DNA from 4 places in the Exiguobacterium sp. s130 genome. Region 4 is predicted to be linked to each of the others. Evidence: predicted binding sites of a transcription regulator. Region 4 holds the regulator's gene; each other region holds the start of a gene.
The links. Region 4 encodes Rex, which represses fermentation and respiration genes when NADH is low (regulators of the CRP and FNR family bind a similar motif). Its sites were predicted from a motif close to TTGTGAAATATTTCACAA; they were not measured.
Positions count from the first base shown of each region.

Region 1 (5,939 bases), on a different contig from region 4:
CGACCAGTTTCCGTCACGCATGACTGATTCACGCGTCCCGTCTGCAAGTTCTCCCTCAATTGATAGATCCGCGGATCCAATCATGAAGTCGACATGCGTCATCGAGTCGTTCGCACCTTGTGCTTCTAGTTCTTCCGCTGAAAGACTAGGACCATTTTCAAGACACGTCGAGTACGCACGACCAATTGCTAAGTGGCACGAAGCATTCTCATCAAACAACGTATTGTAGAATAAAATACCTGAATCAGAAATCGGAGAACGATGTGGTACGAGCGCGACTTCTCCGAGATACCGGGCACCTTCATCGAGGGAAATTAAATCATCCAATGCTTCTTGCCCCTGTTTCGCTTCCGCTTTGACGATTTTTCCGTCCTCGAACCAAAGAGTAAATTCATCAATCAAGTTACCACTGTAGCTGAGTGGTTTCGTACTCGAAACATGACCGTTAACACCTGTCTTCTTCGGTAATGTGAACACTTCTTCAGTCGGCAGATTCGCGATAAAATCAACACCATCTGCATTCGGACCACCGCCACCTAACCAAACGTGACGTTCTGGTAATTCAATTGATAACTCTGTTCCTGGCGCTGTATAATGCAATGTTTTGTATTTCTTCTCTGTCAGGAATTTCGCTTTTGAACGCAGATTATGATCATGATCCGCCCATGCAGCAACCGGATCCGCTTGATCAGCACGGGTTGCCTTCAAAATAGCTGCCCACAGTTCCTCAATCGGTTCCTCTGCATCAGGAAATACTTTCTTCGCCCAGCTTTCAGAAGGTGCTGCTACGACACACCAGCTGACATTGTCACTCATGACGAACTTTCGCCAATTGGCGAGAGCAATACCAGCTGCTTTATTCGCACGCGCGATTCGACTTGAATCAACACCATTTAATAAATCTGGATCTTCACTGACGACTGATAAGAATGCTGTTTTTTCTTCTGCAAGCTGATCGTAACGTGCTTTTAACCAATCCGGGAATGTATCAAACGAGTCTTCTGGTGCATCAAAATAACGGATTTTCGTCATCTCATCATCTGACCATTGTACATATACTTGCGTAGCACCTACTTCATATGCTACACGTGTGATTTCGCGAACAAGTGGTAAATTCTCGATTCCCGCTCGCACCTCCAATTGTTGTCCTGGCTGTAGATTGATCCCGGTACGCACTGCTAAAGACGCGTACTGTTGTAATTCTGCTTGTGTCGGCATTATGTAATCCCCTTTCTTGTATCTTTATTTTCACGAAATAGTTGCAATTTTGCAAGAAATAAGGCGAAACTAGATAGAGAAGAGAAGGAGGCATCATCATGGAATTCACACCCGGAGATTTTAAATCAGCTTATACGTATTTTCACCGACAGGCACTCGATCTCGTCGGTGATGAAAAAGCACAACAAGAATTGTTGATTCGAGCAGAAATCGGACTCGCACATCTGACACAAGATATCGCGTCTACGGAAAGTTCTGATATCGAACGCGAGGCAGAACTCGTCCTTTATTTCCAATTAAAACAACTACTCGAAATGCTTCGTGCCCTCTATCAGAAAAAATTCGAGATGCATGCAGAGCAAGAACAATTATTGCTAACGGCAGTTCTGTACTTTACGTCTCCTGTTGACGCCTTACCGGACGATAACGTCCTCGGACTCTTTGATGACGCACAAATCGTCGAAACGATTTACGAAGAACTCGCCGCAGATGTTGATCGCTTTCAACATATGGAATGAATGAAAAAGCAGCTGTCGCGACAGCTGCTTTTTCATTATGCATTTTGTTTAGAAGCGATATGAACCGGTGCCGTAGATTGACGTGATTCATCTATTTCTAGTTTTTCTTTATTCAACCACGTATAAATCATTCCCATGAAGACTGCTCCACCGATGATATTCCCAGCTAAAGCCGGTAACAGATTGTGCATGGCTCCTGCAAACGTAATCGTATCCGGATGTGGCACGATTAATGCGATAGAGAACAATGCCATATTTGCGATGACATGATCAAATCCTGATGCGAAGAAGACTGCGACAAGTACCATCATCATCATGATCTGCGCTAATTCATTCTTCATGTTCTTCGGAATGAAAATTGCTAAACAGACCATCCAGTTACAGAAGATTGCCCGGGTAAAGATTTCCCACGTCGAATGATGAATTTTTGTTTCCGATACAGCAAACAACCAATTGTTCATTCCAAGTTCCTGTAAGATACCTGTTTGAGAGAAGAGTAATGCGAATGCTAATCCTCCAAGACCATTTCCGATCAGACAAATCAACCAGACTTTCATCGTATCCATCTTCGTTGTATAGCCGCGCATCGTTGCCGTCGTGAAATACATCGTATTCCCTGTAAACAGTTCTGCACCGCCATAAATGATCAAGACGAGTGCCACTCCGAACGTCAATCCACCGACAAGTGTCGCGGCAGGTGATTCTGCCAAATACAGCCCGTTAATTGCTTTTAAGGTAAAAATGATTGCAAATCCAATGAATATCCCCGCTAACATAGCACGAACTAAGTATTCGAGAGGACGCAGTTGTAGCATACGTGTCGACTTGATTGCTTTATTCCGTAACCCTTCTAATGCTTCTACCTCGTTCATTGTAGAAACCTCTCTTCCTTTTGTTCAACACTTCACAATGTTTGTTCATTTATTATAATACTTCCATCTTAAGAGATGTTCAAGTCTTGATTAGACCTGTTTTATCGTTTTCATAAAAGAACGAGATGTAAACGATATCATTGTGTCGAGATTGTGAAAAATGCCTTTTCTTGCTTTATACAATTAATTAGTTTGAATCGAAAATCCTGATGCGAAACGCTCGAAAAAGGTTTGTCGTCTGGAGGAATCAAGCACATATCCATCGATGACGACACGATTAAAACGTCCAGACGATGACGTAGCGCGTTCGATGTCAGATGGTGTATAGATGTCGAACGCGCTACGATCTATCTTAAAATCAGCTTTCGAATAGGGATCGGTATAGTGAATTTCAAGATTGGTCAAGTCAGGAATCGTCGAAAATAAAACGAGCGTATGATGCATAAGTACTTTTGATAAGCGAGCGTTCAAGAAATCCTGATTCATTTGTAATGTACCAGTATCGGTCCCGATCCAAGCACGCCGTTCTTTGCCTGTGACGTCATAAGCGAGCCGTAACGACTCTCCTTCGACATCTACCTGTTTTAATTCTGATGAAAACGGGAGTTGTTCAGCTAATTGGCGAACAGCTACCGTATTCATCATGGAAGCACCGACTTGTCTAGCTACGAGATCACCATCATGCCAAATAGATCGTTGGTTTTCTTCGTCTGGTTGTTGAAAAAGACGAATCCCCACCAATACGCCTAAACAAATACAGCCTATAATCAAGAATGTTTTCTTCATTTTCATCACCTTCCTAAAAAAACTTACCCTTTTTCATCTTTTTTCATAAGAAGGGTTGAAATTTTATGCATATGGGCGTACTCTTGCAGGCAGATACTCACAGAAGGAGGAGCATGAGGTCACTCATCATAATGCCATGACTACAACACACCCACAGAAAAAGAGAGTTGAAAAAATCAGTTTTTTAATCATAGGTACGCTGCTGTATTCCTTGTACATCAGCTTACTACTATCTCCAAATGATATCGGATCAGGTGGTATCATGGGGATCACGCTTGTCCTTCAAGAGCTTTTCCACACCCCAATCGGATTAACACAATTGCTCTTAAACATTCCCCTCTTCCTTTTAGGTTTCCGTTTCTTACGAAAGCGATTCATGTTCTTATCTGGCATCATTGTCGTTGCCTCTTCTTTTTTAATCGACTGGATTCCGACTCAGATCGTTCCCGAGTCATTGAACGATCCGCTTGTTGCCTCCATCTTTGCCGGTCTAGTCTCTGGTCTTGCGATGGCATTGATTTTCTTTGGTGGCGCATCGACAGGTGGACTCGATATTCTTGGAAAGTTTTTCTTTGCTCGTTTTCATAATTGGCCACTTCCTCGCATATTTCTGATACAAGATCTTGTCATCTATATCTTGGTATGGTGGGTCTTCGATTTGAAACACGTTATGTATGCTCTTATCATGAGCTTCGTTCGCGCCAAAGCTCTTCAAACGGTTTACAGTTTTTATTCCGCTTCTAAGCAATGTATCATTATTTGCGAAAAGGCGGATGAAATAAATGAAGTCATCACAAAAGAACTTGGTCGTGGTGTGACGATCCTTGATGCACGGGGAGGATACTCCAACCGAACGAAGAAAATGGTCTATGTCGTCGTTCAAAATAATGAAATCGTCCGTTTGCAAGAAATCGTTTCTTCTGTCGAACCTAACGCGTTCGTTACGTTCTCAGAAATCCATACTATTTTTGGGAATTATAAGGAACATTCGTATTCGTTTTAAACTCAAGCGCAGCCTAGCTGTGCTTTTTCTATTTCGTTTACTTTAAAACAGCTTCTCGTATTGCACCAGCTTTCCTGCTTTTTTATTCGGAATACTGATTTTTTTACTTTCTTCTCCCTATTCAAAAAATGGACAGGCTTCACTTTTTTTGCGATAGTAGTTAAGCTTATGACATGTCTATTTATTTAAAGGAATGATTGCATGCACTCACTTTGGCGTCAGCGTATTCTGCTGATCCTTTTGATCAGTTTATTCGCTTCTATCCCAATCATTTACGCCCTATCCGGTTATCGGACGATTGCAACGATAACAGAGCAAATGAAGGATCATGACATACCGTTAATCAATCAAGTGGACCAGTTGGTTGAACATAACCGAGATCGTGCCAATGCGGTGCGTGGTCTTTTATTGTATGAAGATAGTCGTTATCTCGAACAGTATTACTTTTCTACTTCTAAAATTCATGATTTACGAAACAGTCTAAATCAATCGTCGACCACGCCAGGAGCAATCAAGGATTTACTACGTCGCAATAATGTCTGGGAGTCCGAGATTGAACGAGTATTCGTCGTCTATGAGCGTCAGAGTCCAACGGCAGCAAAGCGCCTTGCCAAACAAACGACGCAAACGACACAAACGATTCTCGAGGACTTATCTCGTGTGAAAGATGATTTGTATAAGACACTTCAAGCAAAATTACAACAATCAGATACTTTAGTCGCTAGATATAAATGGATGTGTCTCAGTCTCTCTATTCTGTCCTTTTTATTAATTAGTGCGACAATCTTTTTTTCCCACCGGTTCGCACCTAACAAGTCAGACGAATCGTCCTTAGAGTAAACGAAAAGCGCAGCTTTGGCTGCGCTTTTCGTTTACTCTAAGAATTATTCAGATACTGCTTTTCCCTCTTGTACATGCTCCATCGCCATATGAACAAGCGACGACACATGATGGTCATCTAAAGAATAATACACGACTTTTCCATCTTTACGAAACTTGACGAGCCCTTGTTTTAACAGGGAGCGAAGATGATGAGATGCTGTCGCAATCGAGCAGTCGACAGAAGCAGAGACATCACAAACGCACAATTCCTCTTCGATCGTCAACGCATAAACGATTCGTAGTCGTGTCGCATCTGAAAGGATCTTAAATAATTTTCCGATTTCAAGCGTCGGAATCGTATCAACGACTTGTCCAATCTCAGACGCACGCTGTTCATCAATAGCAATCGTTTCACAACGGGGAATGTCCATGTCCGTCACCTCGTTTCTATTTCTATATTGCACCATGAGAAACAGGACATTTGCAAGTTCAGCGCATCCGCCTACGAATGAGCCAAAATACAACCCATCCCCCTACGTAATCACCGATATCCCAAACGATTCGATTTTGATCGACCGCACGTACACCGATATCGATGATCTTCGTACTCTCCAATCGATTCCTATAACGCTTACGTAATCGAGCAGGAATCGGGAGACGAAGCAGTATTCGATAATAGATGTCTAAGTGGGTGTGTCCCCAAATTTCTGTAGCGATCGA
Region 1 is NZ_JACSNI010000005.1:105,031-110,969, reverse strand. It holds gene HZS85_RS13095 (aminopeptidase) at 1-1,218, opposite strand, end outside; gene HZS85_RS13090 (YkvA family protein) at 1,317-1,736, shown strand; gene HZS85_RS13085 (formate/nitrite transporter family protein) at 1,772-2,608, opposite strand; gene HZS85_RS13080 (hypothetical protein) at 2,792-3,394, opposite strand; gene HZS85_RS13075 (YitT family protein) at 3,531-4,397, shown strand; gene HZS85_RS13070 (CHASE3 domain-containing protein) at 4,599-5,237, shown strand; gene HZS85_RS13065 (ArsR/SmtB family transcription factor) at 5,282-5,650, opposite strand; gene HZS85_RS13060 (hypothetical protein) at 5,709-5,939, opposite strand, start outside.
Region 1: the regulator Rex is predicted to act here: its motif matches at 2,629-2,646, upstream of HZS85_RS13085 (formate/nitrite transporter family protein).

Region 2 (5,939 bases), on a different contig from region 4:
CCAGAAGATCAACTTCAAGCAAATCAGATGGGAATTGCTGAACCGACCGCTTCAGCACGTCGGGCTTCACTTGCTCAAGCAGAGCTTTGTCTCGTTCCGGGTCGTGCCTATCGACGGGACGGATATCGTTTAGGGTGGGGAGGAGGCTATTACGATCGTGCACTCGTGACCTATGCAGGATGTAAAGTATCGATTGCCTTTTCCGAACAACTTCTTTCCGATTTTGAAGTAGAAGCCTTTGATATCCCCGTTGATCTGATCGTCACTGATTTAGAGGTCATCCGATGCTGAGCGCGACCATTTTGTTTTGTCTATTGCTTGCTTGGACCGGACGATCTTTTCATTTATTGACGACAAGTGGTGCGATCATGACCCTGCTCGTCGGTAGTGGTGTCTCATTTGGATTTGGATGGCAAGGATTAGTAGTACTCTTACTATTCTTTGGTAGCTCGAGCTTGTTATCGAAGGTTGGACGATCCAGAAAACAATCGGTCGACTCCATCGTTGAGAAAGATGGCGCGCGTGACGGATGGCAGGTTCTTGCGAATGGAGGGGTAGCGTTCGTTGCTGCCTTAGCGTATGCCATGACGATGGATTTTGCGTATCTCTTGTTATTTCTATTCGTCATCGCAGCATCGAATGCTGATACGTGGGCATCCGAAATCGGGCCGCTCTCAAGACGTGATCCGTGGTCGCTCAAAACGTTACGGCGGGTACCAGCAGGGACGAGTGGAGCGATGTCGCTAATTGGAACGGTCGGTACGATTGCAGGAGCTGCATTCATTGCGGTAGCAGCGCATTGGATATTTTCTCTTTCTTTAAGAGACGTCTTACTCGTAACAAGCATCGGTGTACTCGGGAGCCTACTGGATACACTATTTGGAGCAGTAGGGCAACGCGTTTACCGATGTTCGGTTTGTGGGGAATACACGGAAAAGCGAGAACACCATGGTCAACCGACCGTTTACGTTTCAGGCATTCGACTTTTAGGGAATGATGCTGTCAATGTCTTAACAAGTGGTTTAGCGAGTGGAATCGGGTTTATCATCATTCGATTCTGGTAACTGGAAAGTATATGAGTGTGTAATTCCTTATGTTAGGATATTAATGACACAAAATGGACAAATGTGATTAATTTCACATGGTACAAAGAATGTGAAAGATGTTACAATTTATTTGTGAGATAGTTAACAAACTCTTAGGACGAATGAAAGGGTGGACATAACGATATGGAATTACATGCGAAAGTGACACGGGTAGCCCTCATTGGAGCTGGTGCAGTTGGTTCAAGCTTTGCTTATCAGATGTCAACAGCTGGACTTTGTGAAGAACTTGTCATCATTGATGTCAACAAAGCCAAAGCAGAAGGCGAGGCAATGGACTTAAACCACGGAACACCATTTAGCTCTTCACCGATGCGAATCTGGGCTGGAGAGTATATGGACTGCCGAGAGGCGGAGGTCGTCGTCATCACGGCGGGAGCTCCTCAAAAACCAGGTGAGACGAGACTTGATCTCGTCGCAAAGAATGCATTGATCATGAAAGAAATGATTCGTCAGATTATGGATTCCGGTTTTGACGGTATCATCGTCGTTGCTTCCAATCCTGTCGATATCATGGCACATCTGGCTTGGAAGTATTCCGGTCTTCCAAAATCACGCGTATTTGGATCAGGAACGGTACTCGACACAGCACGTCTGCGTCAAATGCTTGGAGAATACTTTCACATCGATTCTCGCAATGCCCATGCCTACATTCTTGGAGAACATGGAGATACGGAATTCGCTGCCTGGAGTAATAGCCGTATTTACGGAAAAACGATTGATGAACTGCTTGCTGAGGACAATCGTTATTCTCAAGCAGACCTTGATCAAATCTATATCAACGTTCGGGATGCTGCCTACCATATCATCGAACGTAAAGGAGCAACTTATTATGCGATTGGACTTGGACTTGTTCGAATCGTGCGTGCCATCCTTGGGAACGAGAACTGTTTGTTGACGGTCGGGGCATATGTAGATGGGCAGTACGGGATTTCCGGCATTCACATCGGAGTACCGGCGATCATCAATCGTCAAGGTGTGCGGGAAATCATTGAAGTCGCGTTGACGGAAGAAGAAATGAAGAAGTTTCATCATTCTGCTGATGTATTGCGTCAGACGCTCGAACCTGTCTTGCAAGGTTAACGGCGCGAAGCATGACGAAAACCTCATAAATAGAGAGCTTAAAAACTCAAATGGTGATCCTGTATCTTAGTGTCCACCTTTGAGTTTTTGTTATGAGAAAAAAGAAGAGGCAAACATCACTACTGTATTTAAGTGAAATTAAAGAGAAAAAATCTAGGTTTTATTTTACTAGAAAAAGGTTAAGTAAGAGATAGAAGCGTTTTTCCGTTATTTTTTGTACGTCATGAAACCCAAAAAAGGAGAGAATCGACAGTCATGTATACTTTTCGAAAATTAACTAAAGAGGATGCAGAACAATACTGGAATCTACGCCTTGAGGGATTAAAGAATCATCCAGATGCTTTCGGTCATTCGTTTGACGATGAACAGCAAACCCCGCTCCGCGAAGTACGAGAAGGTCTAGAAGGAGAACCCGACTCCGATGAGATTTGGCTAGGTATGTTCGACGGCGATGTATTGTTTGGGTTTGGTCAGGTCAAGCCATACGAACTGTCACGTGAGTCGCACAAAGCGATGATTTCCGGAGTATATGTTTCGCCTGAATATCGTGGAGGGACCGGTCGTGCTCTAATGGAGGCCTTGATCGACGAGGCGAAGAAGTTACCAGACGTTGAGCAAGTCATTCTTGCCGTATTATCAGGAAATGAAGCAGCGCAAAGTCTTTACGAATCGCTCGGCTTTGAAGTATATGCCGAAGATCCAGACTCTGTAAAATTAGAAGACGGCACATACCGCGATGATATTTGGATGAAAAAATACGTCTAAGTTCATTATATGGTGTGGACAAAAAGCTGTAGCAAAAAAGTGCTACAGCTTTTTCGCGTAGTGCATATAGGATATCAGTACCGACAAAGAATGAATATTTGTTATCATGAAAACAAAGCGGATAGTACGGTGTAGTCCGATTGAAAGGGAGCGAATGAACATGAAAGAAGTCATACGTACGATTGAAGAGCTGGTCTCGATTCCAAGTCCGACAGGTTCGACGAAAGAAGCGATTACATATGTAGAAAAGCGTTTGGTTGCAGACGGGATCACGTATCGCAAACTTGAAAAGGGAGCGATCTTAGCGACTTTGCCTGGCGCTTCAAACCGTACACGATTGCTGACGGCACACGTCGATACGTTAGGTGCAATGGTAAAAGAGATTTTGCCAACGGGGCGACTCAGTTTATCACAGTTAGGTGGGTATGCTTGGACAGCGATCGAAGGAGAGAACTGTCTCATTCATAAGATGGACGGTCAAACGATTTCCGGTACGATTGTTTTCCATCATTCGAGTGTCCATACGTCACGCGAGACGAATAAAACGGAACGGTCCGCTGATAATATCGAAGTCCGACTTGATATTCGTTCGACGACAGCAGAAGAGACGCGGGTCGCGGGGATTGAAGTAGGAGACGTCGTGACGTTTGATCCGCGTTTCCTCTATACGGAAACTGGGTTTGTGAAATCGCGCCATCTCGATGATAAAGCATCGGTTGCTTTGTTGCTCGAATTGATTAAAGCATGGAAAACCATCGACCTGCCACACACGGTCCAGATCCTGATTTCAAATTACGAAGAGGTTGGGTTCGGTGGAAATGCTGGATTCACGGAAGAAGTCGCAGAATATATCGCGGTCGACATGGGTGCGTTAGGAGATGGTCAGCACTCTGACGAATTCACGGTCTCGATTTGTGCAAAAGACGGTTCCGGTCCGTATGACTTAGAGTTACGTCATCAGCTAACACGTCTAGCACAACGCAATAGTATCCCATATAAAGTTGATATTTATCCGTTCTATAGTTCGGACGCTTCGGCAGCAGTGCGTGCGGGCCATGATGTTCGACACGGACTATTTGGTCCGGGGATTGAATCGAGCCATTCTTACGAGCGAACACATGAGACGTCATTACAAGCGACCTATGATTTGCTACATGCGTATGTAAAGGAGCCGATGGTCGATGAAGACACTGTATGATGTACAACAGTTACTTAAGACGTACGGAACATTCATCTATCTAGGAGATCGAGCATCAGATATTGCGATGATGATGCTCGAACTTGATGAATTGCAAGAAGCAGGCGTTTTAGAGCAACGTCAGTATGATTCAGCAAAACTCATCTTACGACATGAGTTAAAACGTTCACAATCCGATAATGTTTAAGGTTGCGCAACCCTTTGCGCAATACGAGTGTGTCCGTTAAAATGAACAAGTAGACATTATATGAGCATAGGGGAGACAGAGCAATGAAATGGTTACTCGGCATTGATATCGGTGGAACGACAGTGAAGATGGCAATTTTGGATTTGCAAGGCATCATCGTGGAAAAATGGGAGATTGAGACGGTGATCCTGAATGATGGGGCACAAATTCCAGGAGATATTGCAAAATCATTCTTTGAGAAGTGTCAAGAAAGCGATAAACGACCAGAGGATTTCGTCGGAGCGGGAATCGGCGCGCCGGGATTCATCGACTTCAATACAGGTGTCGTCGAAAAGGCGGTCAACATCGGTTGGCATAATTTTGAACTCGTCGGTGAATTCGAACGTTTGACAGGTTTACCGGCAGTACTTGAAAATGATGCAAATGCAGCAGCGATCGGTGAGATGTGGAAAGGTGCCGGTAGTGGCGCAACAGAATTACTCGCTGTCACACTTGGTACGGGTGTTGGTGGTGGTCTAATCACGAACGGACAAATCGTTCACGGTACGGTCGGAATGGCAGGAGAAATCGGTCATATCACGATGTTGCCTGAAGGTGGCGTCCTATGTGGATGTGGACGTAAAGGATGCCTTGAGACGATTGCTTCAGCAACGGGTATCGCCCGTCTTGGTCTTGAGAAACGTAAAGGACAAGAAACACTACTGAATGACATTAAAGCAGTGACAGCGAAAGATGTATTTGAAGCATATGAGAAAGGCGATCGTATCGCAACGGATGTCGTAGAGGAAGTGACGTTCCACCTCGGACTTGCGATTTCGAATCTAGCAAATAGTATCAATCCGGAAATCATCGTCATCGGTGGTGGTGTCTCGAAAGCAGGTGAAACACTGCTTGCACCACTACGTCAGCAATTTGAACGGTTTGCGTTACCCCGTGTCTTTGGATCAACGACGTTCAAGATCGCTGAACTCGGAAACGATGCTGGAGTCATCGGCTGTGCATGGCTTGCTAAGCAAATGTTCTTGAAAAAATGATAATATTCAATTTCAATGAAAGGTTCGCTCCGGCGAATCTTTTTTTTGTTTACAAACGTATAGTAATTGTGTGATTGTTAAGTATCTTCCGGATTCCGGTTGCATTTTTGTAAAACTAAGCGTAAAATTTTCACGTGATATGGGTATATGTACATTATGATGTAAGTTGTGTGAACTGAAAGCAGAAAGCACATGTAAATTAGGAGGCAGGTTTTTATGCAGCAAGACGCAAACATCTGGTCGCGAATGCGCCTAAAGATGGGTCAAGGCGTTCGCAGTACTTATAAAGAGCATAAGCTTTTTTGGATTGCGACCTTATTGATTTGGTTAAAAACGTATTTAGCGTATACACTTTTCTTCAACGTTCCCGTAACGAACTCCGCGCAAGCATTCATTCTACTAATTAATCCTATTAGTTCAGCGCTCTTCATGTTTGGATTTAGCTTCTTCTTCCGAGGAAATGTTCAAAAATGGTTCATTTACGGTACACTGTTCGTCGCAACCATCATTTTATATGCGGACATCATTTTTTTCCGCTTCTTTAATGATTACTTGACGTTGCCAGTATT
Region 2 is NZ_JACSNI010000003.1:115,349-121,287, forward strand. It holds gene HZS85_RS08100 (5-formyltetrahydrofolate cyclo-ligase) at 1-291, shown strand, start outside; gene HZS85_RS08105 (DUF92 domain-containing protein) at 285-1,064, shown strand; gene HZS85_RS08110 (L-lactate dehydrogenase) at 1,230-2,186, shown strand; gene HZS85_RS08115 (GNAT family N-acetyltransferase) at 2,442-2,951, shown strand; gene HZS85_RS08120 (M42 family metallopeptidase) at 3,112-4,149, shown strand; gene HZS85_RS08125 (YqgQ family protein) at 4,133-4,336, shown strand; gene HZS85_RS08130 (ROK family glucokinase) at 4,420-5,370, shown strand; gene HZS85_RS08135 (LTA synthase family protein) at 5,587-5,939, shown strand, end outside.
Region 2: the regulator Rex is predicted to act here: its motif matches at 1,126-1,143, upstream of HZS85_RS08110 (L-lactate dehydrogenase).

Region 3 (5,939 bases), on a different contig from region 4:
AGTTAGTTCGGCTTGCGGACAAGCAGGGAAGTCCGTCGGTCCCTTTTACTGTCCCGGTGATCAGAAATTATACATTGATTTAAGCTTTTATGATGAACTGCAGACGAAATACGGAGCACCGGGCGATTTTGCGATGGCGTATGTCATTGCGCATGAAGTCGGGCATCATGTCCAGACGTTACTCGGAAAATCGGATGAGATCATGCCACTTCGAAAGCAAATGAGTGAGGAGAAGTTCAACAAGTACCTCGTTCGATTCGAGCTACAGGCAGATTATTATGCCGGCGTCTGGGCGCATCACGCGCAAGGCGAAAACTTGCTCGAAGAAGGCGATCTCGAAGAAGCGTTGACGGCAGCGAATGCTGTTGGGGACGATACGTTACAAGAGAAAGGACAAGGATATGTCGTACCGGAAAGTTTCACCCACGGCACATCGGCGCAACGGGAACGTTGGTTCCAAAAAGGCTTTGATAACGGCACGATCGAAGGTGGAGACACATTCAAAGCGAAGAATCTATAAAACGAAGTAAAGACATACCTTTTGAAACATTTTCCAATCGTTTCCGTAAAGAAGAGAGAAGGATTCAAAGGGGAGTGTCGAAGTTGAAGCACATCAGTCTATTTTTGTTGCTGTATACGGCTGTCGTCGTATTGACGTACATCGTGTCAAGATTTGCACCGGACTTGTTGATCTACATGGTCTATTTCGCCATTGCGTCATTACTTGTCATCACGGGCTATTTGTTGAAACGACTCGTACTGAAGCGCTAAATACCAAAAGAGGCTGACTTAAAAAAAGAATGACGCGTCTTTTCACGCCCTTTCCTCAGGCGAGACACAAGCCAGTTTTCCTGCTTTGTTGAAGCAGGAAAGCGGGTCTTGTTCGTCTCTGACAGCGCATAAATGCGCTTGTTCCTGTAGGAGTGGCGTGTGACGCGTCATTCTTTTTGTTACGAGATAAGGATAGCAGTTTATTATTCTGCCACCCTTATCTTTGTAAAGACTGACTTTCGAGTCAGCCTCTTCGTTATTTAAAAGCCATCTTATGAACGGAACATCGTCGGATCATCTGGAACGTTTTCCAGGTAAGCGATCCGTCCGTTTTCATCGAGACGTGCGATATCTTTTCCGTCTTGCGTGAAGACACTACCGTCTGCCCGTTTTCCGCAAACTGCCCAGCGTGTTTCATATGTTCCGGGTGTTGTTTCTTCCCAGCCGGCGTACATGTGCTTAATGTCTTGATTCGTTGTAAACACATGACGGACGAATTGTTTCCAGGCGTCGATGCCGTACTTTGGTTGTCCGTTCAGGACGAACGTGATGTCTGTCGTGAATAAGGAAACGAGATCCTCAAAAGCTTGTTCATCTGTGCGTGACGCGTCGAATAAGTCGAAATAACGATTCAATACCATAGTAAAAACTTCTTTCTGTTCATTAAAGTGTCATCATCCGGTCTGTGATTAACGCATGCAACCGTTCTAAATGTTCTGGTGGACAGGAGGCGTCAATTGCTTGACGGATCGAGCCGATTGATTCGCGCTTCAACGTCGATTGCCACGCATCTTCTGCCTCTGTCATCAGATTCGAGAGCAGACCGATCTCCTGTTCCTGAATCCCCATCAAATCTTCAAAGACACCACTTGACGCGTACAATGTCTGTTTGCCCTCAATGGCTTGATAGACATCGAAGATTTGAATTTCGTCTGCCGGACGTCGCAAGCGAAAGCCCCCTTTGACACCCGGTACGGAATACAACAGATCCGCCTGAACGAGTTTTCGTAAGAGCTTTTGGAAATAGGTCGGTGAAGCACCGAGTTGCTGGCTGATGAATTCACCGGGCAACACAGCGCGATCTGGAAGGAAGGTCAAAAGCAACATCGCGTAGACGGATTGCTCGACCCCGGTTTTCATTTGCATAGAAAGACTCCTTTCGTTAAACGTGGATAATATCTATCCATAATAGTTTCATTCGAAAGGATTGTCGAGTTTTATGCTCTCACAAAACCGTCACACCTTTTCGACAGCATCTGCATGGCATCCCCGTTCCAGATTAGATATACTAAATGTACGATATGTGAAAATATTCACTAAAAGTCGTTCACACTTCGTGAAAGGACGTTTGTATATGAATCCATTAAAAGGAATCGTCCAGATTCCACGCAGTATTCTCATTCAATTCATCATCGCGGCTTTCCTGATGGGGGTCGCGGTCGTCGGTCAGTCATACGGCATCGTGTTGACGGTCGATCGCATTTTCCTAAAAGAACAACCGTTTGAAGCCGTTATTCCTTTACTGCTCGTCGTTCTCGGGATGCTGTTGCTCCGAGTCGCCGTGACGTATTGGAACGGTCGTCTTGGTACGACGTTATCGGCACACATGAAGCAGGCGCTTCGGGAAGCACTCGTTGCGAAATATACGAGTCGCTCAGTCGAGATGATGCTACAAGGGCAAGCGGGACAGAAGGTCAGTGTCTTGCTCGATGCAGTAGACGAGATGGACAGCTACTATAGTCAATATTTGCCGAAAGTCGTCCAGACGACAATCGTTCCATTGATGGTCTTGATTGCGGCATTCAGCTATGACTGGATCACGGGTCTTGTCATGATGATCACGGCGCCGTTCATTCCGTTGTTTTACATCATCATCGGCATCATGACGCAAAAGCGGGCCGATGCTCAACTCGAGAAGATGACGGCATTCTCAGGAACGTTCCTCGATACGTTACAAGGACTGATAACCTTGAAGTTATTCGGTCGCGCGAAACGACAGCGTGACGTCATCGAAAAAAGCAGTCTCGATTTCCGAGATGCGACATTAACGGTCTTGAAGCTCGCCTTCTTGTCGTCATTGATGCTTGAGTTCATCTCGATGCTCAGCATGGGAATGATTGCACTTGAAGTCAGTCTGCGTTTGATTCTGTTTCAAAGCATCACCTTTATCCCAGCGTTCTTGATGCTCGTGTTGGCACCAGAATACTATCTTGCCTTAAAAGAGATGGGGGCTGCTTTCCATACGGGACGCGGTAGTGTGGCAGCAGCGAAACAGATCGCAGCCGAACTGACGGCAGATGATCGTCCTGTTGCATTCGGTCAATCGGAACTCACGACCAATCGTCCACCACGAATCGTCTTGGATGAAGTCGGCTTTACGTACCAAGAAGGACGTTTTGCCTTACAAGATATCGGGCTTACGATTGAGCCGTATCAAAAGGTAGCATTGATCGGTCGCAGTGGGGCCGGTAAATCGACCGTCTTGCAGTTGATTGCCGGACTCGCGGATCCACAAGAAGGACGGATTCTACTCGACGGGACCGAGCGCGGTCAGGTGGAGGAAACAAGCTGGTTCCGTCAGTTGAGCTACATTTCTCAACATCCGTATCTGTATGCCGGAACACTGGCAGAAAACATCGCGATTGGTGAGCTTCGTCAAGCGACGCCGGAAGAGATTTTCGAAGCGGCGCAGGCGGCAGGGCTCGAGGAGTTGATTGCGACGTTGCCTGAAGGGATCGACACGGTGATCGGAGAAGGTGGACGTGGTCTATCGGGTGGCGAAAAACAGCGTGTTGCGTTAGCACGAGCGTTCTTGAAACGACCGAACGTCGTCGTCTTTGATGAACCGACGACTGGACTTGATGTCAAAACGGAGCGACTGCTCCAACACGCGATTGAGCAACTCGGACAATCGGCAACCGTCATCACTGTCGCGCACCGTTTGCATACGATTGAACGATCGGATCAAATCGTCGTTCTCGACGGCGGACGAATCGTCGATCGTGGCACTCACGATGAATTGCTTGGTCGCGATTCGGAATATGCGCGGATGCGTAGCGTCCAGAGAGGGGAGGAAACACGATGAAGGAATTATTAGGAGTCTTTCGGTTGATGGTGCATCAAAAACGCGATATCGCCTGGTCGATCTTCTTCGGTGTCCTCGCCGGTGTGACAGCGGTCGGTTTATTCGCAGCAAGTGGTTACCTGATTTCAAAGGCAGCCTTGTTGCCACCGATCCAGACACTCGCTGTCTTGATCGCCCTGCAAAAAGTGTCGAGTCTGACGCGCGCCGTCAGTCGGTATGCGGAACGTTACTATTCGCACCGGGCGACGTTTACGATCCTTAGTGACTTGCGAACGTCATTTTACCGTCGTCTCGAGCCGCTTGCGCCAGGGATTTTTGGTAAGTACCGCAGTGGGGATTTACTTGCGCGGATCGTCGGGGATGTCGAGAGTCTGCAAAATACGTTCTTACGTGTCCTCTATCCGCCGATCGTGTTACTGCTCGTTTTCTTCTGTACGATCTTTTTCGTCAGTTTCTTCTCATGGACGATTGCCGGGATTCTGTTGCTTGGTTTAATTTTGACCGGTTTCTTGATTCCGGGATGGTTCGCGTACCGTGAACAACGCTTCGCCCGTTCAGTCCGTGTCCGACGTGGTGACTTGTCGACAGAAGTGACAGAGTTATTCCAAGGCTATCGTGATTTGAAGATTTACCAACAGCTCGACCAAAAGGAACAGGACTTGAATGCCGTCGCGAAACGGTATGTCGAGGAAGAGAAACGTAATGGTTTACACGCTGTCTCGAACCTGGCCTTGAATACGATGGTGACGTTGATCATCTCTTGGCTTGTCCTCGGTGTGGGTGCATATCTCGTCGCAAGCGGACAACTCGAGGGAGTTTTCCTCGCTTTACTCGTCATGACATCGCTGACCGTCTTTGAAAATGCGGCACCGATGGCGATCTTACCCGGCTTTTTTGAAGACAGCCGGCATGCTGCGAAACGACTTGATGAAGTCGTGACCGAGCAAGAGGAGCCGACGTACGCTCCGTTCGTCCTCGATCAGGTACCGTCCTTTGAAACGAATGCGCTGACGTTTACGTTTCCTGATGCACCCCGTCCAGTCTTACGTGACGTCACTGTTTCGATTCCGGCTGGTAAGAAGACGGCAATCGTCGGAGCGAGTGGTTCCGGGAAATCAACGTTACTTCAATTGATGTTACGGATGTATCCGACGGACGGATTAACGATTGCTGGACAGGACAGTCAGACGGTTGATCCGGAAGGACTCTGGCAGCACGCGAATGTCGTCTTGCAACAAAATCACTACTTTTATGGAACACTTCGTGATAATCTACTTCTCGCAAACGAAGCAGCGACGGACGAAGCAATGCGACAAGCACTCGATGATGTCGGATTAACGACATTCGAGTTGAGTGATCGTGTGTTTGAAAAAGGAGAGAACTTATCCGGAGGAGAAAAACAGCGGCTAGCGATTGCCCGCGTACTCTTGCGAGAAGCATCACTTTACTTGCTTGACGAACCGACGTCATCCGTTGATGCTTTGACGGAACAGATGATTCTCAAGCGACTGTTTGCGCGAGCAACGGATGCGACACTTGTCCTCGTCAGCCACCGCTTAGCGGGTCTTGAAGCGATGGATCAAATCATCGTCATGGATCAAGGACAAGTCATCGAAGTCGGAACGTATGCCGAATTGATGACACGACAAGGGGCGTTTTATGAGTTAAAACAAGTCGAACAGTCGGTGTTTGCTCCGATTGGCTAATAAGTAGTAAAAGATAGAGGGTAATCAACAAATGTTTGACGAACAGAGGGTCGTTTTCCGAATGAAAAATCGGAAAGCGACCTTTTTTGTTAAATAGGAGAAGAAGCAGATTCATCCTCGACTCCTACAGGAAAAGAAAGCAACAAAGTAGCTTTCGTCAGGGATAGATAAGACCCGGCAGATCGCAAGAAATGCGAGTTGTCGCGGCTTATCTCCCGCCTGTGGAAAGAGAGGATGATATACGCGGATGGTTTCTTACATCGCACTACTTCTTCAAATAAGAAAGAGTCAAAAAGACATGACAGTCCACCTCTGAAATGGTAAAGTCTAGAAAAAACGTGGAGGGGTTTCATGCATATCAAACAATCATCCATCGT
Region 3 is NZ_JACSNI010000004.1:258,153-264,091, reverse strand. It holds gene ypfJ (KPN_02809 family neutral zinc metallopeptidase) at 1-520, shown strand, start outside; gene HZS85_RS12375 (hypothetical protein) at 604-771, shown strand; gene HZS85_RS12370 (nuclear transport factor 2 family protein) at 1,044-1,412, opposite strand; gene HZS85_RS12365 (Rrf2 family transcriptional regulator) at 1,435-1,917, opposite strand; gene cydD (thiol reductant ABC exporter subunit CydD) at 2,126-3,856, shown strand; gene cydC (thiol reductant ABC exporter subunit CydC) at 3,853-5,562, shown strand; gene HZS85_RS12350 (cyclase) at 5,914-5,939, shown strand, end outside.
Region 3: the regulator Rex is predicted to act here: its motif matches at 2,073-2,090, upstream of cydD (thiol reductant ABC exporter subunit CydD).

Region 4 (5,939 bases):
GACGATTGCGCGTTGTTCTGGAGCATCTGAATTGACGAACGATGCCGTCGAACCGAGACTCATGTTGATGACATCGGCTCCGAGTGCAATCGCATCATCGATCGCTTTAATGTAGATATCGCTGAATGTCGATGGCATTCCTGGATCGTTTCCGAAGACTTTCATCGCGAGGAGCTGTGTTTCCGGCGCGACCCCTTTGATACCACCGTTTGCTTCATCGCCGTTTGCTCCGACCGTACCTGCGACGTGCATCCCGTGCATCGATGCCCCCGCACCTAAGTCACGGATTTCGCTGTCGTGATCGGCATAGTTATAGCCGTACGGTACTTTTTCCGTGAAATACTTTCCTTTTAAACCTTTTGTTTCTTTCGCACTCTCGACCTTCGAAGAGGTTAAATCCACCTTTGTCTCTGGACTCAAGACCATGTCTTTGTGCGATGGATCAATCCCCGTATCGATGACCGCGACGACGGTTCCTTCCCCTTTAAAGCCATAGTCCTGCCACGTTTCCTTCGCATTGACCATGTCCTTGCTGTACAGCATGTCTGGCTTGGCACCTTTATCGACGGTTGGGCGCGCATATTCGTGCGCGATATGTACACTTTTGACTCCTTCGAGTTGTTTGATATCTTCGATGTCACCGAACTTCACTTCACCACTGAATCCATTGATGACGGTTGTGAAGCTTTCTTTATATGTAACAGGAATCGCCTTTTTAGCGATAGCTGACTTGACTGATTTTTGGACGCTGACGAGTCGATCCTTGATCGATTCCTTTTCGGCATTGCTCAATGTGCTATACCGCTTGTTTTGAGATTGGGCGATTTGAATCGCCGGTTTTTGTTCCATCTCGATGACGACTCGGACTTTATCCGATTGTTTGTAGTTCTTTTCTTGTCCCGATTTCTTCAGTGAGAGCGCCTGCGGTTTTTGACCCGTCGCTTTGTCTTGCGAGGACAGTGCACCTTGCGCACTGACTAGATTGGAAGACGTCATTAAGACGGCTGCCATAAGTGCAATCTTCTTCTTCATGCGTTCGTTTCCCCTTTTCTGTAAAACCATAGTAGTAATACTAATAAAACAGTTTAACGAAAATTCTGTATTTTTAGTTTAATGAAGTTAATGGAAATAAACAATTTATATTTGTCTATTTTTTTAATTTTTTTCTTTTTGGTGACATTTTATATTTGGAAGGAATTTAACTGGGAACATAAAAAAACTCCTCGAGCACTCGAGGAGTTGAACGTATGAACTTGGTGGAGACTATCGGGATCGAACCGACGACCTTTTGGCTGCCAGCCAAACGCTCTCCCAGCTGAGCTAAGCCCCCATGAATTATCTTCAGTATACGCATCGCTAACTGCTTTATCAATATAAACATAACGCTTTCATAAAAAAGAATTCCTCCCGAAATGGCTGGAAGGAATTCACGATTCATTTATTCAATTCACGCATCAAATCCGCCTGTCGTTCAAGCTCTGCCTGTTGCTCGAGGATCAAGACCTTTTTATACGTCCGCGCGGAAATCAAGATACTGATTTCATAGAGAACGAACAACGGCACTGAGATCATCAAGTGTGACGTCACGTCCGGCGGTGCGATCAATGCCGCAACGACGAACAGCGCGAAATACGCATATTTTCGATTCTTTCGCATGAAATATGGCGTCACAAGACCAAGACGTGTCAGGAACATCGTCACGACCGGCAATTGGAAGAGAAGACCAAACGGCATCGTCAACCGGATCAAGAAACTGAAGTAGTTTTCGACCCCGATGACTTGCTCGATCCCCAATTCTTTCCCGAGATCCGTTGAGACTTCGAGCAAGAAGGGAAGCAACCAGAAATACGAGAAGGCTACACCAGCCAAAAATAGAAAGAAGATGACTGGAATATACGTCAGTGTTGCTTTTTGTTCCTTTTCATAAAGCCCTGGTCGGACAAATGCCCACAGTTGATACATCCAGAACGGTGACGCTAAAATCAGCGCGATGATGAACGCAAGATTCAAATACAACATTAAAGGATCGGCGACGTTGAAGGCATTTAATCCGATACCGAGCTCTTTTAAGTCCGCTTGCAGAAAACGGACGAGCGGTCGAACGAGCGGAAATGCGACAGCGAACAGGACGACGACGATGAGGAGCGACCAGACAATCCGCTTACGCAGTTCGTCTAGGTGCGACGTCATGCTTTGTTCTTGATCAACCGTCATGATTCAATCACTTCTCTTTCGGTTCGTCCTTTTTATCGTCGTCCATGATGCCGTTCGTGGCATTCTTGAACTCTTTCAATGTTTGACCGGCAGCACGACCGAATTCCGGCAACTTCTTCGGTCCGAAGATGATCAACGCGACGACAGCAATTAATCCGATACTCGCAGGTCCGATACCTAACGTGAGCGGGATAAGGTTTTCCATTATAATTTCACTCCTTCAGCTGATTGCGAATAATGCTTCATGAAATAAACTAACGACTGCAACTCGATCGATAAATCGATGTGATGAACCCGAACGCTCGCTGGCACGTTCAACCGTGCAGGCGTAAAGTTCAGAATGCCTGTCACACCATACTCGACTAACTCATCCGCTACTGACTGTGCGAACTGGGATGGAACCGTCAAGATGGCGACATCGACCTGATTCGCTTCGATTTGTTCTTTCATGTCCGAAACATGATAGATTGGAACGTCATGCGTCGTTGTTCCGACCTTCTCTTCGTCCGCATCAAACGCAACGACTATCCGAGTACTATTATTCTTTAAAAAGTTATAATTTGCAAACGCTGTTCCGAGATGACCGACCCCGATTAAGGCAACATTCGTCACCTCATCTTGATTCAAGGTTTTGCGGAAAAACGTTAAGAGATGTTGAACGTTATATCCATACCCCTTCTTCCCTAGTGCCCCAAAGTAGGAAAAATCGCGACGAATCGTTGCTGAATCAACCTTCACCGCCTCGCTTAACTCAGCAGAAGAGACGCGGAGCTTGCCTGAATTGTATAAACTTTGGATGAAGCGATAATATAGCGGCAACCGTTTTGCTGTCGCTTGTGGAATTTTTGTGTCTGATCCATTCATCCTGCAGTTCCCCCTTCGGCCACATCCATCGTGGCACCCAAATCTTTGCAAAAAGCTTTCTACTCTCCTTGATTGTAAACCACTTCACATAGAGTCACAAATAATATATTCCGCAGGACCTCGCGCTTTTGTTCGTGATAGACTAAAGGGTGGAAGGATGGATGGAAATGATACTCTTACAAGTCAACCAACTCTCGAAATCATTCGGCGTCGAGCCGATTTTAGAAAATATCAAATTGGAAGTACAAGAGCGCGACCGAATTGCGCTCGTCGGTCGAAATGGTGCCGGTAAATCAACCTTGCTCAAAATCATCGCTGGTGAACTCAGTCATGACTCGGGCGATATCATGAAAGGTAAAGATGTCAAAATCGGCTATCTCGCGCAAGACAGTGGTCTCGAATCGAATGAGACGATCTGGAACGAGATGCTGACCGTCTTTGAACATCTGCAAGAACAAGAACGGACACTGCGCCGGATGGAAATCGAGATGGGCATGGAGCACATCTTGAACGACCCGGTCGCTTACGATCGACTTCTGAAGACGTACGATCAAGCACAACATGACTTCTCAGAAGCAGGTGGTTATCAGTTCGAAGCGAATATTCGCTCCGTCCTGCACGGCATGCGCTTTTATCCAGACGATTACTCACGCCGGATCCAGACATTGTCCGGAGGTCAACGGACACGGCTCGCCTTAGCGAAGATGCTCCTGCAAGCACCAGAGCTTCTCATTCTCGATGAACCGACGAACCATCTGGATATCGATACGCTCGCTTGGCTTGAAAGTTACCTCGGTGGTTATCGTGGTGCCGTTCTGATCGTCTCGCACGATCGGTACTTCCTCGATCAAGTCGTCAATGTCGTCTATGAGCTCTCTCGTAATGTCTGTCGTAAGTTCACGGGGAACTATACGAAGTACCTCGAGCAAAAAGCGGCATTGTACGATCAAGAAATGAAACAGTTCGAACAGCAGCAAGAAGAAATCGCGAAGATGCAGGATTTCATTCAACGAAACATCGCTCGGGCGACAACGACAAAGCGTGCTCAAAGCGTTCGAAAACGGCTCGAGAAGGTGGACCGGCTCGACCGACCAGATGGAGATGAACGCAGTACGGTCCTCTCCTTCCCAATCGAAAAACAGAGCGGGAATGACGTTCTTCAAGTCAATCAATTGGCAATCGGTTACGAAGAAGCTGTCTCAAAAGACATCACGTTTCGCTTGCAACGCGGCGAATCACTGGCACTCGTCGGACCGAACGGAATCGGGAAGTCGACGCTCTTAAAAGTCCTCGTCGGTCGTTTACGTCCTCTCTTCGGTGATTTCCGTTTTGGCACCGGCGTCTCGATCGGGTATTACGATCAAGAGCAAGCAGAACTCAATGACCGGAATCGTGTCATCGATGAGATTTGGAACGAATGGCCACTGATGCGCGAACAAGAAGTCCGTTCTGTGCTCGGACAATTCCTGTTCAGCGGCGACGATGTCTTCAAGATTGTCCATGAATTGTCCGGTGGCGAACGCGGACGTCTCGCGCTCGCAAAACTGAAACTCCGGAAGACGAACGTCCTCATCCTTGACGAGCCAACGAACCACTTGGATCTGGATTCGAAGATGGTCCTTGAGAACGCTCTCGTCGACTATGAAGGTACGCTACTCTTCGTTTCCCATGACCGGTACTTCATCGATCGGATCGCGACACGCGTCATCGAGATGAGTGAAGCTGGTGTGACAGAATACCTCGGCGATTATTCGTACTACACAGAGAAGAAGGCTGAACAAGAAGAAATCGCTCGCCTTGAAGCCGAAGAGGCAAAAGCGGCAAAAGTCACGGCATCGAAGACGATCGACAAAGAAGCACAGAAAGAAGAAAAAAAACGCCGTCAGCAAATCGAACAACTCGAACAAGATATTGAACGGCTCGAACAGCGTTCAGCGGAAATCGAACAGTTGCTTTGCGAACCGGAAGTTTTTAATGATATTCCAAAAGCGACAGCGTTATCTGCGGAACGAGACCAGATCGATGTCGATCTACTTGAATTGATGGAACGATGGGAGAACCAACACTGATGCGAACGAAAAGCTTTTTCATCAACCTGATTCAAGGACTGTTATCCGGTATTCTTTATTTCGTTCCGATGTATGCGGACTACGTGTCCGCCTTCATCCGCCCGGATGCCTTTAATGCTGCTCTTCCTTTGTTCCTTCTGATTTCTTGCATGATCGGACTTGTCATCCAGACATGGAGCGGTCTTCTCGTCAGTCTACTCTCTGGACTATGTTGTACGCTTCTAACGACACAACTGTTCGTCGAACTCAATGATCCATTGATCATATCCTATTATGGTAGCGTCACTCCCTTGACTGCCTTTTTGATCAGTTGTGTCGGGGTTTGGGCGCTGGCAATCATTTTTTATTTGCTCGATGGTTATCAGTATAGTAAACGTCACGGACTCGAAGGTTCTTCAAACGAAATCGATCCACAACCTTGAAGTCCGATCGATGAACTAGATACGCGATATGAAAAAAGGAGTGGAGATTCCGGTAGCTAGACCGGTCTCTCCACTCCTTTTTATTTAAATCGAAACGTTCGTCGTCAACATGGATCGTACACTGAATCAAGCATTCACACTTCTATCATTTTGTCGGTCGAGCAATCGTAAACGTTTTCCCGATCGTCGCATAATCATTTCCCGCTAAGCGAGCGATAGCCTTCAATCCTGCCGCATCGATCCGGAACGACTCGACGAGTTCATCCGCGACGTGATAGCGCAGTACTTCCCCGATCAAAAGATCGGCACCTTCTAGCTCGACATGTTGCGTTAAGCGCATCTCGAACCGGATTTTCGCTTCCGCGATTCC
Region 4 is NZ_JACSNI010000001.1:7,048-12,986, reverse strand. It holds gene HZS85_RS00105 (S8 family serine peptidase) at 1-1,032, opposite strand, end outside; tRNA gene HZS85_RS00100 (tRNA-Ala) at 1,255-1,330, opposite strand; gene tatC (twin-arginine translocase subunit TatC) at 1,435-2,214, opposite strand; gene HZS85_RS00090 (twin-arginine translocase TatA/TatE family subunit) at 2,222-2,419, opposite strand; gene HZS85_RS00085 (redox-sensing transcriptional repressor Rex) at 2,419-3,078, opposite strand; gene HZS85_RS00080 (ATP-binding cassette domain-containing protein) at 3,246-5,147, shown strand; gene HZS85_RS00075 (hypothetical protein) at 5,147-5,569, shown strand; gene HZS85_RS00070 (flavin reductase family protein) at 5,715-5,939, opposite strand, start outside.